One region of the Hydrogenoanaerobacterium saccharovorans genome, then DNA from elsewhere that is predicted to be linked to it. Evidence: predicted binding sites of a transcription regulator. Region 1 holds the regulator's gene; each other region holds the start of a gene.
What was found. Region 1 encodes Rex, which represses fermentation and respiration genes when NADH is low (regulators of the CRP and FNR family bind a similar motif). Its sites were predicted from a motif close to ATTGTTAANNNNTTAACAAT; they were not measured.
Positions count from the first base shown of each region.

Region 2: EDD70_RS14145 (glycerol dehydrogenase) is a predicted target of Rex. The motif match lies at 1,955-1,974, and genes of this name have one in related genera.
Region 3: EDD70_RS08405 (flavocytochrome c) is a predicted target of Rex. The motif match lies at 1,621-1,640, and genes of this name have one in related genera.
Region 4: gap (type I glyceraldehyde-3-phosphate dehydrogenase) is a predicted target of Rex. The motif match lies at 1,280-1,299, and genes of this name have one in related genera.

Region 1 covers NZ_RKRD01000001.1:240,884-244,076, forward strand. The annotation lists gene EDD70_RS01090 (isocitrate/isopropylmalate family dehydrogenase) at 1-988, shown strand, start outside; gene EDD70_RS01095 (redox-sensing transcriptional repressor Rex) at 1,012-1,677, shown strand; gene EDD70_RS01100 (helix-turn-helix domain-containing protein) at 1,715-1,927, opposite strand; gene EDD70_RS01105 (helix-turn-helix domain-containing protein) at 1,972-2,226, opposite strand; gene EDD70_RS01110 (helix-turn-helix domain-containing protein) at 2,242-2,454, opposite strand; gene EDD70_RS14845 (hypothetical protein) at 2,563-2,703, shown strand; gene EDD70_RS01115 (hypothetical protein) at 2,756-3,166, opposite strand.
Region 2 covers NZ_RKRD01000004.1:154,937-158,129, forward strand. The annotation lists gene EDD70_RS14140 (hypothetical protein) at 51-758, shown strand; gene EDD70_RS14145 (glycerol dehydrogenase) at 806-1,909, opposite strand; gene EDD70_RS14150 (hypothetical protein) at 2,122-2,619, opposite strand; gene EDD70_RS14155 (hypothetical protein) at 2,622-3,193, opposite strand, start outside.
Region 3 covers NZ_RKRD01000001.1:1,787,003-1,790,195, forward strand. The annotation lists gene EDD70_RS08400 (cache domain-containing sensor histidine kinase) at 1-1,514, opposite strand, end outside; gene EDD70_RS08405 (flavocytochrome c) at 1,662-3,193, shown strand, end outside.
Region 4 covers NZ_RKRD01000001.1:446,617-449,809, forward strand. The annotation lists gene EDD70_RS02080 (sensor histidine kinase) at 1-1,094, opposite strand, end outside; gene gap (type I glyceraldehyde-3-phosphate dehydrogenase) at 1,365-2,366, shown strand; gene EDD70_RS02090 (DUF421 domain-containing protein) at 2,626-3,193, shown strand, end outside.

The DNA.
Region 1 (3,193 bases):
GGCGGAGCGTGTTTTGCGTTATCTGCTGGCAGATGAAGTAAAAGCAGGCAAAATAGAGTTCCGCGAAATCGATGGCCTCACCATCGAGAACCGTGTTGCATGCATGAAGGCAATCCCCGATGATGTGCTGGCAGAACTCAAAGAGTGCCATGTTATCCTAAAAGGCCCTACAACCACACCGCGTGCGGGCGACCCATGGCCGAATATTGAGAGTGCCAACGTTGCAATGCGAAAAGAGCTTGATTTATTTGCAAACGTGCGTCCGGTAAAAGTGCCTTCGGAGGGCATTGATTGGACATTCTTCCGCGAAAACACCGAGGGTGCCTATACACTTGGCTCTTGCGGTACCAATGTGGATGATGAGCTTGCGTTTGACTTTACGGTAACCACCACCGAAGGCACCGAAAGAATAGCTCGCCTTGCTTACGATTACGCAAAGAAAAACGGCAAAAAACGTGTTTCTATCGTAACAAAAGCAAACATTGTAAAAACAACCGACGGCAAATTTTTAAAACTGTGCCAAAATATAGCAAAAGAGTACCCCGACATCACAACCGATGACTGGTACATTGATATTATGACTGCCAAATTGATTGACCCCAAGCGCAGAAAAGATTTTCAGGTTATGGTACTGCCAAACCTGTACGGCGATATTATTACAGATGAAGCCGCAGAGATGCAGGGTGGTGTAGGTACCGCGGGCAGTGCAAACCTTGGCAAGCGTTATGCAATGTTTGAAGCAATTCACGGTTCGGCACCCAGAATGATGGACGAGGGAAGAGGCTGCTTTGCAGACCCTTGTTCAATGCTGCGCGCGGCGGTTATGCTGCTTTCGCACATCGATCACCAAACCGAGGCAAACAAACTGGAAAGAGCTTTGGATATTTGCATGTATGAGGAGAAAAAACTGGCCATTACCGGGCGCGATACCGGGGCTACCTGCGAAGAATTCGGTAATTATGTTATGAGCACGATTGAGACTCTGTAAATAAGTTGGAAAAGGTGAATGCAATGAGCAAACAGGTATCTATCTCAGTTATCAGGCGACTGCCGAGATATTACCGTTTTCTTGGCGAACTTTTGAAAAATGGCATACATAGAATCTCCTCGCGCGAGCTTTCTTCCCGCATGGGGCTTACCGCGTCGCAGATCAGGCAGGATTTAAACTGCTTTGGCGGATTTGGCCAACAGGGCTATGGTTACAACGTCGAGGCACTGTACGGCGAAATCGGCCATATTCTTGGGTTGGATCAGAATTATAAAACCATCCTTATCGGTGTGGGTAACCTTGGCAGAGCAGTTGCAAACCATATGACGTTTGATGGCAGAGGCTATGAACTGATTGGTTTGTTTGACAGCAACGAGAAGGTCGTTGGTGACGTTGTTCGTGATATAGCCGTTATGGATATGGACGAGATGGAAGATTTCTGCATAAAAAATAAACCCGATGTTGCTATTTTATGTACTCCCCGAGAAGCGGCACAGCGCATTGCCGATAAGCTGGTAGAACTTGGCGTGCGTGGCTTTTGGAATTATTCGCATTATGATATCAATATGAATCATCCACATGTAGCGGTAGAAAATGTTCACCTCGGCGATAGCCTGATGACATTGTGCTATAAGGTAAAAGACCTGGATAGCCCAGACGGCCCTGCCGAAGGGAACAAAAATATATAAATGCAAAACGGCTGTGATGAATCAATCACAGCCGTTTTTAGTTCTTATCCTGTTTTAGTCCAAGAATATAATCAGCACTCACATTATAAAATTTGCAAAGGGTAACCAAATGGCAAATTGGCAATTCGTTAATTCCATTTTCGTACCGCGAATAAACTTCCTGTGTGGTTCCTAGAACTTTAGCTATTGCTTCTTGTTTTAAGTCGTTATCTTCGCGTAATTCTCTGAGCACCTCAAAATACATTTTCATGCTTTACACCACGCTTTACTGTAAATCATTATTGCAGCCAAAGGTCAATGCTTTGCATTTGTAAGTAGCTCAAGAGAAACATTTAGTATATTTGCAAGTGCTACCAATTCAATATCGGTGACAAAGCGTTCTCCGTTTTCGATTCTTTGAATTGCATTTTTGTCAACATCAAGCCCTTGAATTTGCAGTTGATCAGCAAGCATTCGCTGTGACACTTTTGGGTTTAAACTCTTACGTATTCGCGCTACATTTTTACCACAGATATTATTTCTACCGTCGACGGCTTTATTTTTATACATCCAAACACCTTCGTTTTAGTTCTTATCCTGTTTTAGCCCAAGAATATAATCAGCGCTCACATTATAAAACTTACAAAGCATAATGAGATGGCGAATAGGCATTTCGTTTAGTCCCTTTTCGTAACGGGAATACATCTGTTGCGATGTTCCCAATATTTTTGCAATAGCTTCCTGCTTTAAATCATTATCCTCACGCAATTCCCTAATTATTTCTATATATGTTTTCATAAATATATCACTCCAATAAAATTATACGTACAACATATATGATGTATTGACTTTACATAATATATTATGTAAAATTGCATGTATAACATTTAAATTGGAGGGAAAAAGATGCCGGATTATGAAAAAATGTATACCGTATTGTTCAATAGGGTGACAGATGCAATTGAACAGTTGCAAACCGCACAGCAGATTACCGAGGAAATTTATGTTGCCTCAGGTGAACAGGCAAACAAAAACGAGGATGGCTAGCCATCCTCGTTTTTACGCTATCATTTGTAAGTTGTTTTAGTGATTTGCTTTATTATACGATATACTTTTTAACGCTTTCGGGAAGTTCTGCAGCGTCGCAAGATACTGTAAAGATGATCGATGCTTTGCTTACCTCAACAAGTGCATTCAAATCTTCTATAAAAGCAGCAAACTCTTCGTAATTTTTGCCGCCTATTTTCAGCGTGCCATCTACAAAGATTTCAGAAATATCATAGTTGCCTGCAAAAATACCTGCGAGGAAACCATAAAACGCCTTGTAGCCCTCAACCTTATAATCTTCGATATCAATCAATCTGACAGCATGATCGATATTGTATGTCATTTTAAGACCTTTCTCAACGCATACGATATTACCGGTGGTTGTTTTAACGGCGGCATTAATCTGATTGATGAGTGTTTTTGTTTTGCCGGAGCCTTTGTTACCCACGATGAGCTTAATCATGTTTTATTCCTCCCAGTTTTTATTATA
Region 2 (3,193 bases), on a different contig from region 1:
TAGATGCTCGCTTTTATAAAGTTGATATCATTATAAAGGAGATCGATGGCATGAAGAAGAAAACGGCATTTGTTCTCATCTGCATTCTGTTTTTATCCGCATTGAGTTTACAGTTGGTATCAGCAAACAAAGACGAAATCCCCACTGTTCTTGTCGGCGAATACGCCATAACCCCCCAGCAGGTAGAGGAAATAAACAATATGACTGTTTATTTCAAAGACCATATGGGTATGACCAAATACACCAATAAAGCAGATACACTCAATGCTTTGGTAACGCAAAGGGTGCTCTATCAATTATTTGATGAATACGACATTCAACTTTCTGCGCAGGATGAGGCGTATTGTGATAACTCCTTTGCCGAATTTGAAGAGTCTTACGAGCAGGCGATTGCCATGCAGAACGATAGCGAGATTGCTTACCGCAAAAAGTTACAAGAGCCGTTCGATGAGATGCGAAAGGCGTCGGGCATGACACAAAGCGAATTCGAACAATACTGTATTGATGGCGCGAAATACATCTTAAAGCGCAAGATGCTGGTGGATGAAAAGTTTGGCGGAGATAATAAAGCGCTCAAACGTGCGGTAGAAAATGCGGTAGCCAGCGGCAAAGTAAAAGTAACCACGCAAGACGGCAAGCCGTACAGGTTCAAAGCCATTGTAGAAACAAATAAAAAACCCCGCCGCACAAAAAACGAAAACGCAAGGGAAGAAGGCGTAACATTTTCGCTCGAATCCACACTGCAAAAGCCCGAATAAACGCAAAAAGGGGAGTGACTTTTAAGTCGCTCCCTCTTTTATATCAACTAGTTGTGTTGTTTTAAGTATTCTTTGCCGAGCATATCTGCGGTGAGCAAAGCGCTGTAAAGCTGTTCAGGTGTTACATCGCCCACCATGTTGTGGATGGTTTCGCCTGAGGCGCAGGCTTTTTCTGCGGCTATCATCACTCTGGAGTTGTCGGTAACGCCAAGCTCTTTGAGCGTGAGGGGCAGACCAACCGAATGGCAGAAATCCATCACTTCGTTGATCTCGTGCTTCGGTGCTGCCTCTAAAATCAACTGGGTAATCGTGCCGAACGCAACAATGCTTCCATGCATCGTGGCATCGCACTCCTGCAGGGCGGTAAAGCCGTTGTACACCGAGTGTGCCACAGCCAGTCCGCCGTTATCTGCACCAACACCGCTCAAATAGGTGTTTGCCTCAATAACTGCCTCCAAAGCAGGGGTGAGCAGCTTTTGCTCGCACGCAATTTTTGCCTGAGCACCGTATTCCAGCAGAGTTTCGTAGCAAAGCTTGCACAACGCGGTTGCAGAGCGCGAAACGCCGCCGTTTTCGAGGCTCGGTGCATCGGTTCTTACACAAGCGCGCGCCTCAAAATAGGTAGCCAATGCGTCGCCCATACCTGCAACCAAAAATTTAGCAGGGGCATTTGCAATCACTTTGCTGTCTACAATAACTGCCTCGGGGTTTCTGGGGTAGAACAGGTAGCTGTTAAATGTGCCATCGTCGTTGTAAATAACCGATAGACCGGTGCAGGGGGCATCGGTGGCGCATACGGTGGGTACAATCACAACGGGGACATGCTCGTAAAAAGCGGTTGCTTTTGCGGTATCGATGGCAGAACCGCCACCTACGCCGACAACCACTTCGATGTTGTTTTGTTTTACGATGCTGCGCATCTTTTCAATTTCGCCTACTGAGCTGACGCCGCCGAACACCTCGTAGATACGGCTGCAATCTGTATTTTCAAAGCTCTTTTCAATTTTTGCATGGCAGCTTTTGTGTCCGCTGTTCGAGCAGATGAACAAAAAGCGTTTGCCCAAATCCTTTGTTTCAGCATAAAACTGGTAGAGAGCGTTTTCTCCCTGTACATATTTAAGCGGTGCACGCATAAGTTTAATTCTTGCCATTTTATTTTTCTCCTTTGGTTTGAAAGATCTGTTTTATTGTACAGCCTTGATAAATTATTGTCAATCTAACAGAGAGAAAAATGGCGAGGCTTGATATATTGTTTTTGCATAGCATGTATCTCATATATATCTAGTTGCGCATTCTGGTGGAAAGTGCACATAAAACCCCCCGCCTAATTTTAGGCGGGGGGTTCATGGGCTGATGCAAATATCTACGTACCTGCTTTGCTTGCTTTAAATACAACCACCAATAAGCAGCTTGCAGCAAACAACGCTATACCTTGAAATAAAGAATCGTAGACAGAAAGTATCTTATCATGAATAGAAATGGTATTAACGTTATATTTCAAAGCATAGCTGTTCCATCCATCATTTACTCCAATAACCTCATCATTTAAACCAGCCTGATAAGATTTTAATACTTTGTATCGTGGGAAGATAAAATGTTTTTTTAAAACAGTTATATAAGTTTGTTGGTTCATCTGTGTTAAATAGATAGATGAGTGGCTTTCGTCTATTGAGTGTATGATTTTATAGGGTTGTGGCTGCAATTCGTACTTTTTGGTTAGATATTGTTTGACGCTCTGTTCTTTTTGAGAACTGTTGTAGGGGTACATTGCAGCCCCCCACAATGCATAGCCAAGAATAGCAAGTACCAGTATAAGAATCAAATATTTCTTTCTGATTAATACGTTTTTTAACCAGTTCAAAATTAGCTCCAGCTTACAATATCAAAAGTAGAATATGCGAACATCTCATTATGTAACCATACGCCTAAAGCCTGGGTTCCCCAATCTTGGGGTACATATCCTTCATAATATGTTTCACCCGTGTAGTAGTCAGTGTCGGTAACATAATATTTATACCCGTAAACGGTTTTGGTGTGCCCCGAGTATGTGGTATCAACAAGTTTCATGTTGTATGTGGTTTTATCGCAAGCCACTGTAGTGGAAAGCGCATTTGATAAAAAGCCGCCTGCTACTGTAATACCTGCACTTACCAGTAAGCGTTTTAAAAAAGTAGCAGTAAGAGCTTTGGGAAGATTAATAGCACCTACAACAATTGATATGAGATCAACCAATTTGCCTGCAAAAGATTTAATCGTGTAGGTAGTAGGACCGGATGTGTTTTCGGTATAAGATACTCTTAAACCATATCTTAATGTACCTTCATAAACAAGAGTTCTGTAGTTGATGGTTCCTAAAGTGGTACTGCCGGAATAAGCCGAAAAGGCTCGTGAAGGATTATTTTGCACCGAGATATAATCTTTTATGTTTAGCTGTG
Region 3 (3,193 bases), 1.5 Mb from region 1:
ACTCCGTCATCCGAAACCGAGATGCAAAGAGAATTGTTTTTTTCTTTGACGGAAATCGAAATGGTTCCTCGATTGGATTTTGGTTTCAAGCCGTGATTAATCGCGTTTTCTACCAAGGGCTGAATAATAAGTTTTGGTATCAAATATTGTTTTACACTTTCGTCAACATCAATTTCGTACTTTAATTTGTCGTTGTAACGTATTTCTTGTATTTTTAAATAACAAGTAACATGGGCAATTTCTTCTTCCACCGTTATGTATTCTTTTCCCCCGCTGAGCGAAATGCGAAAAAATTGCGAAAGAAGCTGTATCATATCGGCAACATCACATGCATTGCGGCTTAATGCTTTCCACTGTATGGTATCTAACGTATTGTATAAAAAATGCGGATTAATCTGTGCCTGCAATGCTCTTAATTCTGCACGGCGCTTTTGAGTTTGTATACTGTAAATTTGGCTGATCAAATTTTTGATTGCAATAATCATTTGATTGAAAACCTTGCCTAAAACAGATATTTCATCATGACTTTTGCTTTCAAAAACAGTATCCAGATTACCGGAAGCAGCTTGAAGCATGTGATACTTGAGGCGCTCTACAGGGCGTGTAATGGAGCAGGAAATAAAAACGGATAACAAGATGGAAACAATAAACAAAAGCAGGCACACAATCAAAAGAAGATTAATCAGCTGATTTGTTTGTTCAAGAATCTTGTTATTGTCAATCATCGTACAGAGTATCCAATCTTTAGCATATGGAACAGAAGAATAGAAAACAGTGGAATTCACTTCAGAAAATTCATTCAAGTGTATAATTCCTGAAGTAAAACCATTGCTTTGTTTAACGGATTTTAAAAGCATGTCACTTGTAACGCTATGCTGTGGCAAAACTTTGTCGGACGACATATAGATTTCGCCTTCCCTGTTCATAATCCAAGAAAAGCCATCATATAGTTCAATCTCTTTTGTTATTTGAGAAAGCAGCTCAAGGTTGACGGCACCATTGATAAAGCCCACCTTATCACCTTTTGTGTTGTGGATGGGATAACAAATAAGAAAAATATGGTTGTTGTCTGATTTCGAAATGACGGGGTTGCTTATAACGTATTCTTGATTGGTAGCCATTGCTTCTTTAAAATAGGGGCGCCGTGATACATCAATTGTTATATTATCGTTTATCCAGCCTTTGCCGTCCAAACCGCCTATGGCAAAGGTTTCTGTACTGTTACCGTAATTTTTATTCAATATCTTGTTCAGATTAATGATGTAGGGTTTTAATTGGTTAAAATCCAGCTCTTTGCAGTATGGATATTCTTTTATAATTCTTATTTCGCTCACTCTTTGATTGAGCCATGAACCTATTTCGTTGGCTTTTGAGTCGATAAGCTGCGTAATTTGATGTTCTGCGTTTTTCATATTCATCGGCTTAAAATAAGATTCGATTAAATAAAACAACGGCAAAAAAATAAACAGAATACACATTAAAAAGCATATTATAATTTTAAGTTTTAGCGACAATCAATCACGCCCCCAAATTTTGTCGTTATTTTATTATACAGCAAAGTACAAGAAAAAGAAATGTAATGCAAATACTTTCACCTTCGGCTATGATATACTGTATTTGTTAGTTAATTATTTAACAACAGATATTGCAGGAGGAGAATTATGAAAAAACTAATTGCATTAGCACTGGCATTGTTGATGGTACTGGGTTTAGCCGCATGCGGCTCACCTAAACCGCAAGCGGAACAAGCCGGCATTCAAGACGGCACCTACACCGGCGAAGGTACCGGTAAAGGCGGCACAATCAAGGTTGAAGTAACAATTAAAGACAGCGCTGTAACCGACATAAAGGTGCTTGAAAACAAAGAAACCCAAGGCTTTGACAAAGCTATGGAAACACTCACCCAAAGCATAATTGAAAAAAACAGCACCGAAGTAGATACTGTTGCAGGCTGTACATTAACCTCAAAAGGCTTTTTAGAGGCAGTAAACGCCGCATTGGCTTCGGCAGGTGCAACACCTGAACTGCTGAAAAAAGTTAACGCCACAACTGCCGATGCAGCAGAAAAAAAAGACGTTGAAGAAACACATGATATTGTTGTTATAGGTGCCGGCGGCGCAGGCTTCAGTGCTGCTATTGAAGCAAAAATGGCGGGAGCCGATGTTATCATCCTTGAAAAGCTCCCCGTACCGGGCGGCAACACACTTATTTCTGGCGCAGAATATGCAGCCCCTGCAAACTGGCTTCAGGAAAAAGAAAATATTAAAGATAACCCCGAGCAAATGGCTGAGGACATGCTGAAGGGCGGAGATAATAAAAACGACCCCGAACTGGTTAAAGTAGTTGCAAACGGTGCACTTGACGGGGCAAAATGGCTGAGAGATGTCGTAGGCGTTGAGTGGGAAAACGAGCTGATGTTCTTCGGCGGACACTCTGTTAAAAGAAGCCTTATTCCAAAAGGAGCAAGCGGCCAGGAAATCATTGTAAAACAGCAGGCAAAAGCAAAAGAACTTGGTATTAAAGTACTCTGCAATACACCTGCAACCGAGCTTATTACCGATGAAAACGGAAAAGTAGTTGGTGTTAAGGCAGAAGGCCCCGATGCAAATTACACTTTTAAAACAAACAAAGCGGTCATCCTTACTACAGGCGGATTTGGTTCAAACATTGAAATGAGAAAGAAGTATAACCCTGAAATTGACGAAAATATTCTTTCAACAAACTCTGTAGGCAGCACAGGCGATGGCATTGTTATGGCAGAAAAAGTAGGCGCCGAGCTTGTAGGGATGGAATATATTCAGACTTACCCTATCTGCGATCCGCTTACAGGTACCCTTTTGTACTTTGATGACGCAAGACTATACGGTCATACCGTAATTGTTAACAAAGAAGGCAAACGTTTTGTAGAGGAACTCGGTAGACGTGACGTTATGTCGATGGCAATTAAAGCACAAACCGACCATTGCTGCTACGAAATTGTGGATCAAAACGGTTATGAACAAAGCAAACTGGAAGAAAATCATGCTGCTGAAATAAAATATCTCTATGACAACAAACTTCTTGTAAAAGGCGATACGATTGAAGAAGTAGCTGATTTCTTTAAAATTGATTCAACTGAATTTAAAAAGACAATTGAAAATTACAACAAATATGTAGATGCAGGAAAAGACCCAGAGTTTAACAAACGGAGTAT
Region 4 (3,193 bases), 210 kb from region 1:
GAAAATCGGTCGCACAGATACTCATTTGCAACATCGCTGATGGTTAATTGAGTGGATTCATCGGGTTTTATCGGCACCGTAAATACTACCTTGGTACCAACTCCCTCATGTGAATTTACCGCAATCGAACCTCCATGCTCCAGCACAATCATTTTACTGATTGTGAGCCCCAGCCCGTCACCGCAAATGCCCGCAGAGCGGGGGTCGTAACTAAAATAGGTTTCAAAAACGCGCTGTAAAATTTTATCATTAATACCCAAACCATTGTCTTTTACCGATATGGAAGCTTGACCGTTATCTAACCCCAAAGTAACCAGAATTTCTCCTTGTTCGCCGATAAATTTTGCAGCGTTGGAGATGAGATTGAGCACGACGGTTGAAATTTTCTCAGGGTCAAACATTGTAATCACTGGTTCCCCCGGGACAGAATAACGGAACCGAATGCCGATGCTTTCAATCATTACCGAAACAATTCGGCAAAGCTGCTCCAAAAACAGGCATAAATCCTGCTTTTTCGGAGAAAATGTGGATAACCCGTGCTGATACCGATTAACCTCAGAGATGTTGGCGCTGCTGCGCAACAGACGATAACATTGTGTAGAGATTTTATTGACATATTCGCGGATTGCGGGGTCCTCAAGCTCATCATTACAGCGGGTAATACCCGATAATGCTGCGAAGATGGTGGAAAGAGGATTTCGCGTTTGGTGTGTAAAAGTAGCAAGTATTCGGTCAATACCTTCAAGCTGCAGCGGATGATTACAAATAGCAAACTTGCACAGTTTAACAACACAGCCAATGAGGTTCTCTTTGTCAAAAACAGGGGAAAGCTGAAAATCATAATCATTTTGCAATGTGCATTTTGCTGCTACTTGAACTGTAGATTTTTGGGTAAGTTGGTCGAAAATTGTCGAAAAGTTTTGCGAAAAAATAAATTGGTTAACCACTTCGTTGATAGCTTGATTAGGGAAAAGAGCTTTAGCAGCTTTGTTTGCCCATTGATAAGTAAAGCCTTGATCGACAAGAATGACGGGGATTGCCGCATCTTCAAAACTTTTGATATAGGAGTTACCCCACCATGAGCCACCCTTCATAGCATATATCACCTTTCAACCCTGATATCAAGAAAAAGGTTATAACGATTTTGGCATTTGTATCGGTTAAACTCTTTTCTTCCACATTACATTATATATAAATTTCCATGTGAAGTAAACAATATTTATTAGAAACAGGGCAAATAAATATAGGATTTTAAACAAGTGTACAAAAATATAATTTTATGGTTAATATTATCACAAAGTGCTTGTCATTTTTGTCTGTTTGAGATAGAATAATATTAGATTATAAATTTAGGAGGTTTCCCCATGATAAAAGTTGGTATTAATGGTTTTGGTCGTATTGGTAGACTGGTTTTCCGTGCCGGTTTGGATAATCCGGAAATTGAGTTCGTTGGAATCAACGATCCTTTCATGACACCTGATTACTGCGCATATATGCTGCGCTATGACACAGTTCATGGTCAGTACAAAGGTGATATTAAATACACCGAAGATGCTATCGTTGTAAACGGTAAAGAAATCAAATTCTTTGCAGAAAAAGATCCTGCAAACATCCCTTGGGGTAATTGCGGTGCTGAGTATGTTGTAGAATCCACCGGTGTTTTCACCACAATGGAAGCTGCTCAGGCTCATATCAAAGCAGGCGCTAAAAAAGTTGTTATCTCTGCACCTTCTAAAGATGCACCGATGTTTGTTATGGGTGTTAACCAAGACAAATACACCAAAGATATGGACATTGTTTCCAATGCATCTTGCACAACAAACTGCTTGGCTCCTTTAGCTAAAGTTATCAATGACAAGTTTGGCATTGTTGATGGTTTGATGACCACAGTTCACTCCACCACCGGTACCCAGAAAACGGTCGATGGTCCTTCCAAGAAAGACTGGAGAGGCGGACGTGCTGCTTCCGGCAACATCATTCCTTCTTCTACCGGTGCTGCAAAAGCGGTTGGTAAAGTTATCCCAGAGCTGAACGGCAAACTCACAGGTATGTCCTTCCGTGTTCCTACTTTGGACGTTTCGGTTGTTGACTTGACTGTAAACCTTGCTAAATCTGCAAGCTACGATGAGATTTGTGCTGAGATTAAAGCTGCATCGGAGGGCGCAATGAAAGGTATTCTTGGTTACACCGAGGATGCTGTTGTTTCCTCCGACTTCATCCACGACGAGCACACCTCTATCTTTGATGCTAAAGCTGGTATCGCTCTTACTGATAAATTTGTCAAACTGGTTTCCTGGTATGACAACGAGTGGGGTTATTCCAACAAAGTCCTTATGCTCATCCAGCACATGGACAAAAACAAATAAATTTTAACTTCGGTTTAAACGAACCAAGTAGTAAAATTATTTAATAAACGCACCTGATTTTGAGTAATTTATTCAGAATCAAGTGCGTTTTTATTTAACAAGTTAAAATAATATTGTGGAAAAATTTCATGTTTTAAAGTGTGTTTGTTATAAAATTGCAGTGCATTTATAATAGTAAAAGTTATAAAAAATGGTTTTTGGTACAACATAGGTGAGAGGACGATCTTATCTTACCAAGTAACCGGAAAGGATACTGTTTATGGAATGGCTGCATGTTTTACTTAGTTCATTGGGCTCTATTATTGCTCTTTTTATTCTGACTAAAATTATGGGTAACCGTCAAATGTCACAATTAAGCATGTTTGATTATATCAACGGAATCACTATTGGTTCAATTGCAGCAGAAATGGCAACTTCACTTGAGGATGATTTTATAAAACCGCTTACCGCAATGATTGTATATGCTCTCCTTTCTGTTTTATTTTCTTTCGCAACAAGCAAATCGATTAAACTGCGCAGGATATTGACAGGTGAAACATTGGTTTTGTTTAATGAGGGTAAAATTTATAAAAGTAATTTAAAAAAAGCAAAGCTGGATGTAACGGAATTTTTAACCCAATGCCGAAACAGCGGATACTTTAACCTTTCGGACATTCAAACAGCTATTTTAGAGCCAAATGGAAAAATCAGCTTTTTACCGTTGGCAGCCAAAAGGCCTGTAACCCCCGGCGATATGAATTTGTTCCCTTTGCAAGAGAAACCTGTGGTTAATGTAATTCTTGACGGAAAAGTTCTGCAAGATAACCTTAAATTTACCGGTAACAACA